One region of the Paenibacillus sp. FSL R5-0486 genome, then DNA from elsewhere that is predicted to be linked to it. Evidence: riboswitches for the same ligand, from Rfam matches in the RefSeq annotation. Region 1 holds a riboswitch; the other holds the start of a gene.
The links. Region 1 has a riboswitch for cyclic di-AMP ahead of MKY01_RS10665 (C40 family peptidase). Riboswitches for the same ligand answer to the same signal wherever they lie in the genome.
Positions count from the first base shown of each region.

Region 2: linked by a shared signal. The riboswitch ahead of MKY01_RS00150 (3D domain-containing protein) and the one ahead of MKY01_RS10665 (C40 family peptidase) in region 1 are both predicted to bind cyclic di-AMP.

Region 1 is NZ_CP150237.1:2,344,429-2,352,115, forward strand. Features, by position in the region: gene MKY01_RS10635 (glycosyltransferase family 4 protein) at 1-49, shown strand, start outside; gene MKY01_RS10640 (membrane protein) at 185-1,240, opposite strand; gene MKY01_RS10645 (xanthine phosphoribosyltransferase) at 1,445-2,026, shown strand; gene MKY01_RS10650 (hypothetical protein) at 2,124-2,453, shown strand; gene MKY01_RS10655 (hypothetical protein) at 2,573-2,791, shown strand; gene MKY01_RS10660 (carboxymuconolactone decarboxylase family protein) at 2,934-3,263, shown strand; gene MKY01_RS10665 (C40 family peptidase) at 3,337-3,801, opposite strand; cyclic di-AMP (ydaO/yuaA leader) riboswitch at 3,807-3,938, opposite strand; gene pelA (pectate lyase) at 4,357-5,319, shown strand; tRNA gene MKY01_RS10675 (tRNA-Leu) at 5,496-5,579, shown strand; gene MKY01_RS10680 (carbohydrate-binding protein) at 5,725-7,410, opposite strand.
Region 2 is NZ_CP150237.1:31,973-39,659, reverse strand. Features, by position in the region: gene purR (pur operon repressor) at 1-461, opposite strand, end outside; gene ispE (4-(cytidine 5'-diphospho)-2-C-methyl-D-erythritol kinase) at 559-1,413, opposite strand; gene MKY01_RS00175 (small, acid-soluble spore protein, alpha/beta type) at 1,563-1,739, opposite strand; gene MKY01_RS00170 (Veg family protein) at 1,997-2,272, opposite strand; gene yabG (sporulation peptidase YabG) at 2,426-3,322, opposite strand; gene rsmA (16S rRNA (adenine(1518)-N(6)/adenine(1519)-N(6))-dimethyltransferase RsmA) at 3,382-4,284, opposite strand; gene rnmV (ribonuclease M5) at 4,289-4,834, opposite strand; gene MKY01_RS00150 (3D domain-containing protein) at 4,990-6,174, opposite strand; cyclic di-AMP (ydaO/yuaA leader) riboswitch at 6,448-6,701, opposite strand; gene MKY01_RS00145 (TatD family hydrolase) at 6,943-7,687, opposite strand, start outside.

The DNA of each region.
Region 1 (7,687 bases):
AGTCAATGAGCTGAAAAAGATGTATCTTCAGTTTCCTAGCCAAGCCTAAAACGTAGAGCAAAAAGTGCGAGCCGCTGTGATAAACAGCGGCCTTTTGTCATGTTTAAGGAAAGAGTACCCGCGGTGAATTGTGGTTAGAAGGCAAACGGATGCTCATATTCATGAAATACATGGACCGTGAGATTTATATATTGTTGCGTTTACGAAAGGTGCCCCAGCGGTTCAGTACCAATTTGGCAGCCCAGATTAATGCCATAGTTCCAAAGATGGGGTAAAGGATGGACAGCAGGGAACTGAATCCAAACTGGCTGAGTGAGTAACACAATAGCATAATGGTTAATGTAATGAAACGGGGATGGACACGTATATGTTGTCTCAGTTGCAAGGTCATTCCATAGATATCGGCTACAAAGGTAGTGAATATTTCCATGAAAATAAGGGATACATATACAGATTGCACTGCCCATCCAAGTTGAAAGGCAATGCTGCCCATCGGGATTTCGAATTGGATGATGCCGGGCATCTGAGCTGACATGGCAAAATGAGCTGCCATCAGCATGAAACCAACGCCAATTCCACCCAATACTCCACCCCACTTCAGCACATTCCGACTACGAATCTGGTTACCTACAGGCACAAGAACAGCTTGAGCCAACACCAGATTGAATGAAGTATACAATAGTGGAGACAGCCACACTTGAATAGGGTTTGAGTCTGTCGTCAGTGTGATGAATCGGGAAGCACCTGGATGATGGATCGTACTGGTGATCATGAGCAGAGATAACAGGAGCATCATGGGCACAACGATGCTATTCATTTGTAGGATGGCTTGAATGCCCCGACCGAGAAGCAGATATGTCCCTACAAGTGTGACGATCAGACCTGTCTGATAATGCAAACCCAGATGCTCGACAAAAACGGAGCCTGCTCCGGCAAGCATGACACTGTTCACGCCAATGAGAATGAGAAGGGTCACCCAGGTGATCCATTTGCCCGCCTTATGGCCGAATAAATGTTTGTTCAGATCCTCATAAGAGCGGGACCCGGTATCGTGAGCGATCAGCATCATTTTGGTACCTAACCAGACAAAGAGCATGGTGGATAAGCCTATGGTGATGGTGGCCCATTTGCCATACTGGGTAAAAAACTGCAAAATTTCCTGCCCTGTAGCGAAGCCGGCTCCAACAACCGTTCCAATGTATGTAAATGCGATCTGCAGCACCCGAAATGCCTGTTTCATGTGTTTCCCCTCTCAGGCCCCTGTATAGTTTGGACATGCGGGTACCATGGTACAAGGTATGCTTGACCCACGAAAGTCATGACAATCGATAATGAGCTTTGGCTTGAAATGCGTCCCAAGGACAGCGTCAAGGCAATTTCGCTTGAACTTATAGATAGATATATGATACTTTTACCTCATAGGATAGGCTTGGGAGGTCAAATCATGGAATTATTGAAACAACGAATTTTACAAGAAGGTGTGGTTATCTCGGATCAAGTATTAAAGCTGGATGGTCTGTTGAACCACCAGATTGATCCTGCATTAACGATGGAGATGGGACGTGAGTTCGCTGCCCGTTTTCGTGAAAGTGGAGTAACTCGGGTAATCACGGTAGAATCCTCAGGGATTCCGGTTGCGTTTGCCGTAGCCTATGAACTGGGGGTGCCACTTGTATTCGCCCGTCGCAAAAAAACACTTCTGGCTGATCCTGATGCTTACTGTGAACGTGTACCGTCCTTTACCAAAGGAATTGTAACTGACATTATGGTATCTCGCGAGTTCATTCATGAGAATGACCGCATTTTGTTCATTGATGATATTATTGCCAATGGAGATGCCGCTCGTGGCGTCATCAAAATTATCGAGCGTTCCGGTGCGGAACTCGTCGGATTCGGCGTTGTGGTCGAGAAAAGTTTCCAGGCAGGGGCACGCACGATTCGTGAACAGGGTATTCCGGTGGAAGCCTTGGTACGCATTCGTTCCCTGAACGATGGAACAGTACAATTTGACGATAACGAAATGTGACATTTTAAAGGAATAGGGCCTATTTTTTGAACTATGCCTTTGCATGACCGCCGATTTCATTTATAATGGGGTTATGTTAGGGAGAGGAGGCAACACCATGGGGAACCAACCGGCAACAGAACAATTTTTTAATGATAAGCTGGCGGAATCGAAAGTTCATTTTGAACGTGCCCTGGATTGTAAACATACGGAATTCGATGACCTTTATCCCTATATGATTGAACATCCTCAATTTTTCTGGTACAAACGCTATGTTGCCTGGTCAGAATTACTGACGATTGTAGGCTTGTGCGAAGAGTTGTCCTTCTCTTGGAAAGAACAATTTACACCGCATCAAGTGGAGTACCTTGAAGAACGTGTGATGTCCGCCAAAGTGCTTGATTTTTGGTTCGAGAAGAACGACAGCAAAGAGCACGCGCAGCGGTAACTTTCAGTCGGGACATAATTTCGAATGACATGACAGTCCAATACAGTCACGTGAGACCTAAATGACTTTTCATTTAGGTCTCTTTTTGTAAATAAATTTGAAATATAGGAGCCATGAAGATGATTAGTGATACAGAATTGGACGCCCTGCGTCTGTCAGGTGAGAAAGTTAGAGTCGTACGGGACGAGCTGGAATCGAACGACGTGAAGGGGATTGTGGTTGCCTGGGATGGCGAGCAGGTACTTATCCGTCGTCAGAATCGACGTGTCGTTAAGCTGGACCGAGGTTACAGCTATCAGCTGTTCAGCGAGCCGCGCCAGAGTCCACTTAGTGAGTAACAGCTGATAATTATGGCAGTGGCCATGAGCGTTAAATGTTTGGAATTACCATGATTTCTTGGCATAATTGGCTCACTGGGGAGAGAAGATAGGTACAGTGAGGAAGATCTGTAACTATAGCCGAGAGGGTGTGCTACAAGCCATGACATTGATGAATGATAAAGTTCATGCCTACAAGGATCAGATTGGAGCATTAAGCGATGTACTGCCAGGTGTGGTGAAGTCGTATCATGAGTTTACTGGAGAATGTTTCCAACCTGGTGTGATTGATGCGAAGACAAAACAGCTAATTGCGCTTGGCATTGGATTATTCGCCAACAATGAGGTATGTACCTTCTACCATGTAGAAGAAGCCCGTGCTAAGGGCGCAACAGATCAGGAGATTATGGAGACCGTAGCCGTGGCTGGAGCTGTTGGTGGAGGACATGCCCTGTCTCAGGGTGCGATGCGAGTGCAGAAGGCGCTGCATTAGTAAGCAATGCAACATACATTTTTAAGTGCAAAAAAGGCATCCGGTTAATAACCGATGCCTTTTTGTATGTGAATCACATTTTACCTAACATTTTATCATACATAAACTGTCCAGTTACCCGACGTGCTGTTACATAACGATCATTGAAGTATGGATTCGATAACTTCGTGATGCTTACACCTTTACTGCTGGAGGCATGAGCGAATTGTCCGCCGCCGATATATACACCTGTATGTGAAATGCCTTTGCCTGTTGTATTAAAGAACACGAGATCACCTGTCCGAACATTGCTCTTGGATACGGGAGTACCTGCTTTGGCTTGCTGCTGCGAAGTACGTGGCAATTCAATGCTGTATTTGTTGAAAAGATATCTCATAAAACCAGAACAGTCGAAGCCGGCTACAGTTGTGCCACCCCATTTGTAAGGAATACCTGTCATGTTGTTCACTACGGAGTTGATACTGCTTGCCTCTGTGCTTGTTGCCCCGGATGTAAATAATACAGCTGCTCCAAAAATGGAGATAATCAGTTTTTTCAAAATCAATGTTCTCCCTTCGATGCCTACGGAGTTAGCTAAGGGTTCGGTAGAAGGTTCCCTATATTTCCTATGTATAAGAATAATTCACCCAAATTGGTTCCCCCGTTTTCAAACATGAAACTCGGCAATGAATAATTAAGTTTTTGTAACTATTTGAAACTATATTGCATAAATGCGTAATTGTCAAACCCATTTAAAACCCTTCGTAATACCTCAATGTTAGCGGAATTAAGGTTTTTATATGAAAGAAGGGATCAAGTTTGGGTATCATTCATGACAAAAACGTCATTATTGGTTCGTTTAATACGAATTTGGATAAATAAATAGGTTTGTCATGAGTTAAAAGAACTATCCCGTTATGTAGAATTAGAGAGATTATATTCATTAAGTTGCATATATTGACAAAAATCGTTTTTTTGCATATTATCTGATTATCCAATCCACATATTGGATTAAAATTGATTTTATTATGCGATAAATACAAATAAAGGAGGTTTGGGGCGTATATCATAGGTAAAGTAGAAGTGGAAGATTTATAAAAACGAACATAGGAGAGTGTTACATTTGAAAGCGAAGAAAATAATTACTTTTGTCCTGGCATGTACGATGGTGTTCTCAGTAGTTGGAATGGCAGTTCTCCCTTTAGGGACGGTATCTGCTGCAGATGCGTCGGGTACTACAGCGAGTATTTCTGATATTTTGAAGAACCAGCTACCGGATGGAGGTTGGAGAAAAGATTATAAACAGACAAGTGGAGAGTGGGCAAAGTCCACGATAGACAACAAGGCTACATACTCAGAAATTAGAAGATTGGCGAAGGAATTTAAAAAGACGAATGATCCGCGTTACTCCACAGCTGCAATCAAAGGAATTAACTTTTTGATCAACATGCAGTATTCAAACGGCGGGTGGCCACAAGTTTACCAAAGCTCCGGATACCACAAGCACATCACTTACAATGATGATGCCATGATTAATGTAATGATCATGCTGGATGAAGTAGCAGCACGCAAAGGTGATTTCTCATTTATCGACAGCACACTTGCTAACCGCAGTAAAAATTCAGTTGCCAAAGGTGTTGAGGCGATTCTGAATACACAGGTCGTTTCAGGTGGTAAGCTGACAGCATGGGGACAACAACATGATTCCAGCTCTCTTAAACCAGCGAGCGCAAGAATCTACGAAGTGCCATCGCTGACAGCTGGAGAGAGTGTAACGATTGTTAAATTTCTAAAAACCAGACCTGCTAACGCTAAAATTACCGCATCCATTAAAGGAGCGGAGGCTTGGTTTAACAAAGTGAAAATTACGGGTTACAAGTATGAAAGAGCTAATGGAGATAGTAAAATTATCGCTGATTCCAAAGCTGCACCAATTTGGGCACGCTTCTATGAGATCGGAACGGATAAACCAATCTTTATTGGTCGTGACGGGGTAGTAAAATACAAATTAAGTGATATTGATAAAGAAAGAAGAGGCGGTTATGCATGGTATGGCAACTGGCCTTCCAAGCTGTAATTTGTAGTATGCTTCCGTATTAATGAACCAAACTATTAGCAGCAGTTAAAGGTAAAGCCCGAATCGACATGGACGTCTGATTCGGGCTTTATTGTTATTATTTTCAGTGTTGACATGATAGATTACGCATGATATATTATTTCTTGTCGCCGATATCGATGACGGAGATACAATATGCGGTCGTGGCGGAATTGGCAGACGCGCACGGTTCAGGTCCGTGTGGGCTAACCCCCGTGGAGGTTCGAGTCCTCTCGACCGCATCTAAAAAAAAGACTCCTTAAGCTAACGCTTAAGGAGTCTTTTTTTGCATTTTTTGATATAACACTAACTTTAGTGATGAGTATTCAAGAGGTTAGTGCTTAGCTGCACGTACAGTAAATGTCTTCCATCAGCCATACGGAACGTTTATTGTGCTGCGGTAACATTAACGCTGTCAATATTCGGTCCTTCCGATCCGGTGGTAACCACTTTCAATGTATTGGTCCCCGTGTTCATGGGAACCTGTATTGTTTTTTCAACCCAAGTGGACCAGCTTCCCGTAGCCGGAAAGGGCTCGTTGCTAATGACTTTGGTTCCGTTCACAAAAATGTCGAGGTTCCGAGTGCCGCTTTCCAGCGCATAACGAAACTTTACGTTTTTGGTACCTGTTGTCGTGTTATTAATGCCGTTCCATTGAATGGCCGAACCAGTCATCGCATTGAAGTTAACATACCCGGACCCAGTGTAACCGGTGTAGATTGTTTCAATGGCAGCTTCCGTAAGTGACGTTCCGGTCTCGGCTTCATACGTAGTGCCACTGCCTGTATTCCCGCCGCTATTTCCGCCAGTAACGTTGGCAACAAACGTTGTTACGCTCTGAGGCGGGAGCTGTGCCGTGAAGGCTCCATTGGATACGTTAAGCGAGGTTCCGCTTGCCAGGTTTCGACTGCTGTCCGTAATCCATGAGGACACAGTAGAGGCATTACCATTCTGCAGAACGAATTTTTGGCTTGTGGCTGAAGTTCCACGGTTAATTGCCACGACGACGACTTTGTTATCACCTTTATAGGCTGAGACAAATGTGTTTGTATCCGGATTTTTCGTTGCATCGACTCGCAGGTAGCCTGGACGCACGAATTTAGAGAAATGAGCCATATTATACCCGCGTTTGCTTATGGTACCGTCCTCTTTCATCGGACCATACTGTCTGCGGATGTACCACCACACGTAGGCCTGGAAATCACCTTCTACCATGGCATTGTGCATGTGATAGGAAACGTCTAATGCTTCAGGCCAGCGGTCTGCTGAGTTGTTGTCACTGTTTGGAACATACACTTCAGTCATCCACAGTTCTTTACCGGCTCCTTTTTGCTTAAAGAGAGGGTAGGCAAAATTTGAAATTTGGGTTCCATACGTATGTGCTCCCAGAATGTCCATGTTGGCAAGTGCCTGCGGATCATTCAGGATTGGGTCGGATATGTTCTTTAAGTACTGGAAGGATTCAGGCGCCATGACTTTGGTACCTTGGATGGACCCGGCATTTTCTTTCATGAATCGAAGGATCTCTTGTGGAGTCCACCAAGTCCAGTCATGAGCATAATCCGGTTCGTTTTGCACAGAAATGGCATACAGATCTACGCCGTTATTTTTCATGTAGGTTACAAAGTCGTTCAGATGTTGCGCATATGCGGTATATTTGTCGTATTTCAGACGTTTGGCATTTGTGTCCCCATTGCGGTTGAATGTTTCAACCATGCTGCTTGGAGGATTCCATGGGGATGCAAATACAATAGCACCCTTTTCGATAGCCCGTTTGGCTGTGGCAACTTCACGATACCAGTTATTGGAATCTGGATCAACGTAGATTCTGAGAATTGAGAAGCCTAATTGATTCTGGTCATTACCAAAAGCAGTTTCACGTTGAGCGGGAGTCAGATCACCAATCCAGGCAGGAAGGTTAATGCCCCCAAAGCCCTTGATCAGCTGTTTTTCCGAGGACAAATTAATGTTGGCATCGCTGGCTGCTGACACATTTGTCGGGGTTAACATCAAAGGCAGGGCTGTTAAACAGGCCAAAAGAACATTAATCGTCTTTTTTAGTTTGAATTTCACTACTTTCATCCTCCTCGATAATAGTAAGTTACATAGAGAAACCGCAACCAGGAATAACAAACAAGAATAGCGGATTGTCTGGCATTTATTTTATGTAAACCCTTTCAAAACCTCCTTCCATAAATCATAGAATAGAAATGAAGCATAGAACCTCTTTCATTTGTTGATTCTACTAAATAATTCCTTAACTGAAAACCTGACAAATTACAGTATTTTTTCTAATTAATCTCTATTTTCTAACTGTTCGATGACAGTTCTTGTCTGAATGCTAAGGAGA
Region 2 (7,687 bases), 2.3 Mb from region 1:
TTGAGCTGGGCTCCGGTCGCATAAGCCAATGGAATTCCTTTGGTTTCTACCGTCATAACCACATCAATATTCATATTGCCAAAGGCCGTTGCAAAAATCTTGCCGGCTTCATTCATCAATGCGGGCTGACCAAGCAAGTCGGACATGTACAGGTATTCTCCAGGCAAGATCCGATCAGGTTGCGCGAGCTGGGTCGAGAGCCGCTCCGCAAATGCCAATGCCAGTTCTCGGGATACCTTCGGAATCCATCTTACTCCCCCGGCTGCTCCAGCCAGTGTATGCAGTTCTCCTGACCCACCTTCTTCGAACACTTCCTTGATAATCGCCAAATCTTCACTAATTGAAGACTTTGCGGCACCATAACGTTCGGCAAATGTGGTCAACGGAATAACCGTATGCGGTCTGGACAATAAGTATTGCGTCATTTCAACCAGCCTTGCGCTTCGTTTTAACTTCTTCACAGAGATCCATCCTCACGATCACGGAAACATCCAAATCCGAATAATTATTTAAGAATATAACACCTTTATACGTGTTTGTACATTATAAAAGCGAATTTCACGTCAACATACGCACAGCGTAAACTTCTTTACAGAACCCACGCAGACCGTTGTATATCCGGGCAACCTTGGATTCTTTGGAAACCAGGCCAAATACCGTTGGACCGCTACCAGACATTAACACGCCGTCTGCACCCAATCGAATCATGGCATCCTTCAGATGCTGAACTTCCGGATACAGCTTCAACGTTACATCTTCAAGCACATTGCCCATCTGGTCACAGACTTCCGTAAATGATTGATTGCGTATAGCCTGCTTCATTTTAGTTGCACTCGGATGACGAACAATCTTGTCACTGCGGAACCTTCCGTACACATCAGCTGTAGACACATTAATCGGAGGCTTGGCCAGAATTACCCAGCACTGCGGCGGATTAGGAATGGGAGTTAACTTCTCACCACGGCCTGTAGCGAGTGCAGTCCCTCCTGTGATACAGAATGGAACATCCGACCCAAGTTCAGCCCCAAGCTCCTGAAGTTCGTGATCCGGTATATTCAACCGCCATAGACGGTTCAATCCACGCAGCGTTGCTGCTGCATCACTGCTGCCGCCGGCGAGTCCGGCTGCAACTGGAATCTTTTTATCCAGATGAATATGGACGCCCGTACGCACGTTATAGCGTTCCTTGATGAGTCTGGCTGCCTGGAAAGCCAGATTCTTCTCATCGAGCGGGATATAACCCGCCTGACTGGAGATGAAAATAGTATCTCGCGGCAGCTCAGACATTTCCAGCCGATCAGCCAGATCGACCATGGTCATGATCATTTCAACTTCATGGAATCCATCGCTTCTTTTATGTAAAACGTCCAGCATCAAATTAATTTTAGCAGGCGCTTTTTCGTAAATTTTCAAGGCGTTCACCCGTCCTCACCTTTTCCCTAAGACAACTTAACATATTATATCAAAATGGGGCTGTCAAGTCATTTGTATTCCGCATCTAAGGGGAAAAAGCGGGGTTGTTCCTGACGGATTTCCCCGCTTTTAAGTCTGCTTGAAACGGATTAAGATTTGCGCGCAGCCTGTTCAGCAAGTTGAATTGCACGTTTTACCATGTTTCCTGCATCCTTGGCTTTAATTCCGCCCCAGCCTTCCTGTTGCACAGTATCATAGAAGCCCAGATCTTTCGCGAGCTCATTCTTCAGATCCTCTGACATGACACTTCTTCTTCTGCGACTCATGAACCATCCTCCTCCAAAGTATCCTTCATAATGTGATGAGTTCGTTGTTCGTTCACGTTTTGGACATTTTGTCACCAGGCCATATTCAGTTTCCTGCATTGCTTAAGAAACTGTCCCTTCACCTGTCCATATAGTATGCCGCGACCGTTCCTCGCTCATTCCTGAGTATGTATGGGTTACGTTAGAGGGAGAATTGGTGTTTAAAGAAAACAAAAAAGCGATCCGCCTTGTGGGGCGAATCGCCTGTAAATCGATACTTACGTCTCCATATAGGAGCTATGCGTCTGGCTGCCCGGGTCATAAACCATGACTTCCACCGATTCCGTAAGTATATCCGCATAACTATAAGATACTCGCTTGAAGGTTTCTTGCTCCTCATCAAGCTTAACAATAAAAACAGAAGGGTACGTTTCTTCCAATACACCCGTACGCTCAATGGTCTTACGGCGGCCACCATTAGCCCGCAACATAATTTTCTGACCAATATGTGCATCGAGATTGCGTTTGATATCCAACAGCGTGTTTTTAGCCATTGTCGACGACCACCTCTTTTCTTGTCCATTATACCGGATTTTACAGTCATTGTCAAATCAAAACTAATTATTATATCAGCATCAAAAAGTTGTTGTCAATGAATTTTTTTGCAAACAAAAAAAGCCCCAAATTGGGACTTTAAATGGCCTACATCAGACTGCCGACGGGTTCACTTTTAGCGTAGATAAATCATTCAGCCCAGGCAGACCTACCCGGTAACTCCCCCGTGTCTCGACACCACCCACACCCTGGCTACCACTGATGGTATTGTGCAGAACATCACTCATGTTGACCGTATCGCGCACAGAGGTAAAGGAGGCCTTGGCTGCCACATAGACCGGATCAAGTGCATGAATGAGAATTCTGCCTGGGGAACTGGCAAAGTTCGCTCCAGCGCGCAGCAGTGCCTCAAAATGGGACTGACAGGCCCCTGCAACAATAGTGAGGGCGTCCAGATGGCGTTCATATTGTCTGGCCACCTGAATAGCCGACACAAAATTTTGCGAGTTCTTGTAGCTACCAAGACTATATAAGTCATAGGGCTGACGTGTCTTTAACACCCCATCATGACCCGTAATAACTACGATATCCGGACGTACTTTGGGTAATAAGCGGTATAAGGTATCTGCCATTGCCGATTCATGGACATACTGTCCCTCTGCGGGTACACGAAGTTGCTCATAGAGATCCATACTTTTTTTCAAATAGTTCGGATCTCCATCCAGATGAAGCACCTTTCCAGGCATTTCAAAATAAGCCGGTTCCTGCTGGGCAGACCAATCCTGTACCAGACCTTCACGATTCCGCTCAGCCTGTTCCATACGATTCTGCTGCAGACGGGACAGGGTCTGATGTGCTTTAATATGCGCCTGTCTGGTCTTGGCGCTTTGTGGTTCGTAGGGAACCTGTATCAAATCGTCCACCGGGGAATCGGCAATCAGCCGGAACTCAGTCCCTTTAATGACCGCAGCATCCAACTGGAGGCCTTCCACCCGAAAAGTCACATCGCCGCCGTATGACTTCCGAACGACCAAGTCTCCGATATTCATCAACGTAATCACCTCTACCCCATCGTATGGGCAGAGACCCGGTTTGGTTCATTCAAATTTTACAGCGCTGCACGTACCCCTGCTTCCCACATTACGGTGCTGAGTGTGGCATACTCTTGCAGACTCAACGTCTCTCCACGTCGGGACGGTTGAATACCTGCCTGCTCCAGCAGAATGTCTGCCTGTTCCCGGTTCTCCTTTGTGAAGAAACGTGCCTTCAAGTTGTTTGAGATTGTTTTTCTCCGCTGGGCAAAAGAAGCCTGTACCACTTCGAAGTAGTGTGCTTCATCCGGAATCTCCACTGGTGGCTGCTCACGCACTTTCAGCTTAATGACAGCTGATTCCACATTAGGTTGCGGAATGAAGACCGTAGGAGGCACAATACACACAAGTTCCGGCATACTGTAGTACTGAACTGCGATGCTTAGACTACCGTAGTCTTTTGATCCTGGTGCAGCAGCCATGCGTTCAGCCACTTCTTTTTGGATCATGACAACAATGCTGTCTACCGGCAGCTTCTCTTCCAGCAGTTTCATCATGATTGGAGTCGTTACATAATAAGGCAGGTTAGCTACGACACTGACTTTGTCCACGGATGCAAAATCCGTATTAAACAACTCAGCCAGATCAAGCTTCAACACATCCCCATGATGAACACGTACATTCGAATAAGGCTGCATCACTTCTCCCAGGATTGGGATCAAGCGCTGGTCAATCTCTACGGCTGTGACGGGACCGGCTACCCGAGCCAGTCGCTCCGTGAGGGCTCCAATACCCGGCCCGATCTCCAGTGCGCCCTTAGACTCGTCCAGATCGGCTGCATTAACAATTTTGTTCAGTATATTTTGATCGATCAGAAAGTTCTGACCCAGACTTTTCTTAAATGAGAATCCGTGTCTTTGAATAATCTCTTTCGTACGCTTGGGCGTTGCAATTTCAATCGTCTCTTCCATGTTCTTCATATGCTCACAATCCTTCACGTTCAATTTGCGCTAATGCTGTAGAGAATTCTTCCCGTGTAATCTGAAATACACTGAGACGTTTATGGAACTGCTTTCCGTTACAATATCCGATGCCCAGCAGATTGCCCATCTCCATGCGACGTGCAGCAGCCTGCGGATGTACAATAAGTCCTGCCGCGATCAGGTCCTCCCAATCGATCAGGCTCGGAGCACCTTCGTATGAAGTATGTACGCGCGCCAGAGCATGACGGATCGCCTCTGGTGAGGCATTCTCCACCCCAATGTCCCCTTTGCGCGTTGCATCGGCTTCCGGAATGAAGGCATGTTTGCAGCCTGGCACCTTGTTCGCAATAATTTTTCGAATGCGTTCGCCAGCATGATCCGGATCTGTCAGTACAATGACTCCCCGTCTCTCCTGAGCAAGCGCAATCCGCTTCAGAATGCGTTGGTTGATTGCTGATCCACCTGTTTCTATGGTATCGGCTTCCACGGCCCGACGGATAGCTACCGTGTCGTCACGGCCTTCCACCACAATGACTTCTTTTATCATGTTCCATTTCTTCCTTTCTAACGCAAAAAGAAGAGGAATATCCTCTTCTCTGCCAAACGGCGGGGGAGACTGAATTCAGACTCCTCCGCCGCATATTCCGCATGAATCATTCATGCAACTATTTTATAGCATTCCCATTTCAAAGTAAAACGATTTTAGTTCGCTTCCGGCTTCACCGGACCGATCACGTAGACCGTCTTGCCTTTCTTACGTCCAAAATTCAGGGCATGCTTCACACTGTCATAATACACATCAATTTTGTTGCCTTTAATGGCACCGCCTGTATCTTCCGCACGACGGAATCCCAGACCTTCGATATATACCCACCAGCCAATTGGAATGACTTTGGGATCAACCGCAATGGTGCGTCCTTCCGTTACACGAGTACCGGAAGCTGTTTTAGTTCCAATGCCAGGCTCTTCGGAAGAGTAAGCAGTCATGGATACATTTTTAAGTACTTTGGAGTATTTAAAAGAAGTCCCGGATACGGTAATCACTTTGCTGCCCGAGGCAGATGTTTTCTTCGAGTTCGTTGTTGTAGCCTTTTTGGTTGTTGAAGTTTGAGCCGATACGGTCTGAATCTCAGGTTCTTTCACGACCGGTTTTGCTTTTGTGCCGACAGCGATCACTTTATCTACACGATTATTAGCGACAGATTTGCCGACCATTTTTTTGGAGACCAATTCTCCATCCTGAAATACCTTTTCGATATGCTGTACAATTGTGCCTTCTTTGCCGTTCACAACGACACGGTTATCACCTTTGTACAAGCTAGGGTCAGCCGTTTTAATGACTTTGTAAGCGATCGGTTGCTCTACATCCACTGTACGCTTTGTTACGCGCACTACACGGATCTTCATCTCCGCTTTGATAGCAGTTCCAAGCGCCGGATACACTTTATCATTACTTTCAACTTGAATACCTGATTTTTGAATTGCATCTTCTACCGATGAATCGGTTGTATACAGAGTCTTGGTGTCTCCGTCTGCCGTAATGTTAACTGGAACGGCCCGCTCAATAACGATTCGGTCTCCATCTGTTAACGCCCCATTCATGGACATGGATACCTTATCGTGAGGGCTGACTGTGATCGACTGCTCCTCCAGCATTTCCTGAAGCATTCCTGTACGAGTCTCTACCACCTGAGCTTTGCCATCAATAACCAGTGAAATTTGTTTCCCGGCCTGACCGTAAACGACTAACAAGATCATGATTGTAAGCGCAATTGAGAAAATCGCGATCAATGCCATTTGACGCATGTTCTCATGCTTCCACCGCAACGCGAAAGACTTACTGGATGATCGTGACTCATGGGTCTCTTCTGGTTGGAATGTGCCCACTTCTCCGTCCTCCTTCATAGCCTCGCCGTCTAAAGTAATGCATGATGTCTTTGACGTGACTATACCAAATTTTCTACAGAACACAGATTGGACCAACATAATCCGGTTCTGCACCATGAATCAATCTTCGCAACATGATGTCATCCTCCTGAATACCTACCGTATGATGACAATATTTCTTTTATTCAAAAACAAAAAAGCCAAAGAAAGAGTGTAAGAGGAACTCTTTCGTGGCTTCCGAATGATTTTGAATATCGGAAATTCATGCACGAGGTTGCCTCTCTTTTTCCGCTTGCGAGGTTAGCTGTCGGGTTCGGGCGAAAGAGAGCCGCCCTATCTTGGGTCACCCGCTCATGGCGGACGCCCTTGAATTCACCCCGAGACCCAAAGAAGAAATCAAATACGGCTTCGCAGTTCCCTTCGCTGCTTTTGGGTCAGCGAACGTTGCGCATCGGCCAAATACACCGATGTTTAAGCCCTATTGGTTCCCCCGCTCTCCGTTAACGGAGACTCAGCGAGACTGATTCATGAAAGTAATGTTGTTTCATCGGAAAGTGTCCCTTTGTTCATCCCCCGAACATCTGTCCAATTTTCCGCACAACAATTCACTGAAAAGATGATATCCTGTTTTGATGCATGTTGTAAAGCGTTGATCAAGTACGTTTTTCTGAATATTTGGTTAAAATATTGTAATATTCTTGATTTATTTGGATCAAAGGGCAAATTACCTCCGCTTACCTGCCTTTTTCACCTCATTTGCTCGTTTTTTTAACGAATCCCAAATCGTTCCATGGCATTTTTGGTTGTTATTGCAGCAATTTCCTCCACCGAAATGCCTTTAATTTCCGCAGCTGCCTCTGCAACCAGACGTACATGCGCTGTCTCATTTCGCTTCCCACGATAAGGGTGCGGTGTCAAATATGGAGCATCTGTTTCAATGAAAAACCGGTCCATAGGAACCTTCTCCAGCACCTCTTTGGGTTGCTTTGCATTTTTGAATGTGATCGGTCCTCCGAAGGAGAGATGGAAGCCCATATCGAGGCAACTTTTTGCTGTTTCCCAGCTGCCCGAGAACGAGTGCATCACACCACCAACTTCACCCGCCTTCTCTTCACGCAAAATTCTTATGATATCCTCATGCGCATCCCGATTATGGATGACAATTGGCATGTTCACTTCACGCGCCAAAGCAATTTGTTGTCGTAATACGCGATGCTGTATTTCTTTTGGTGAAGTATCCCAGTGATAATCCAATCCAATCTCACCGATCGCAACCACTTTTTCATGCTTGCATAAAGATGCAATCCACTCCAAATCGCCCTCCTGCATTGTGATCGCATCTACGGGATGCCAACCTACAGCTGCATATATAAAGTCATATGTTTCGGCGAGTTTCATTGTGGTTGGAATTGTCTCCCGGTTAAAACCAATGTTGATCATGCGACCAACTCCTGCATCTACAGCACGCTGAATCATGTCCTCGCGGTCCTCGTCGAATTGTGGTGCATCCAGA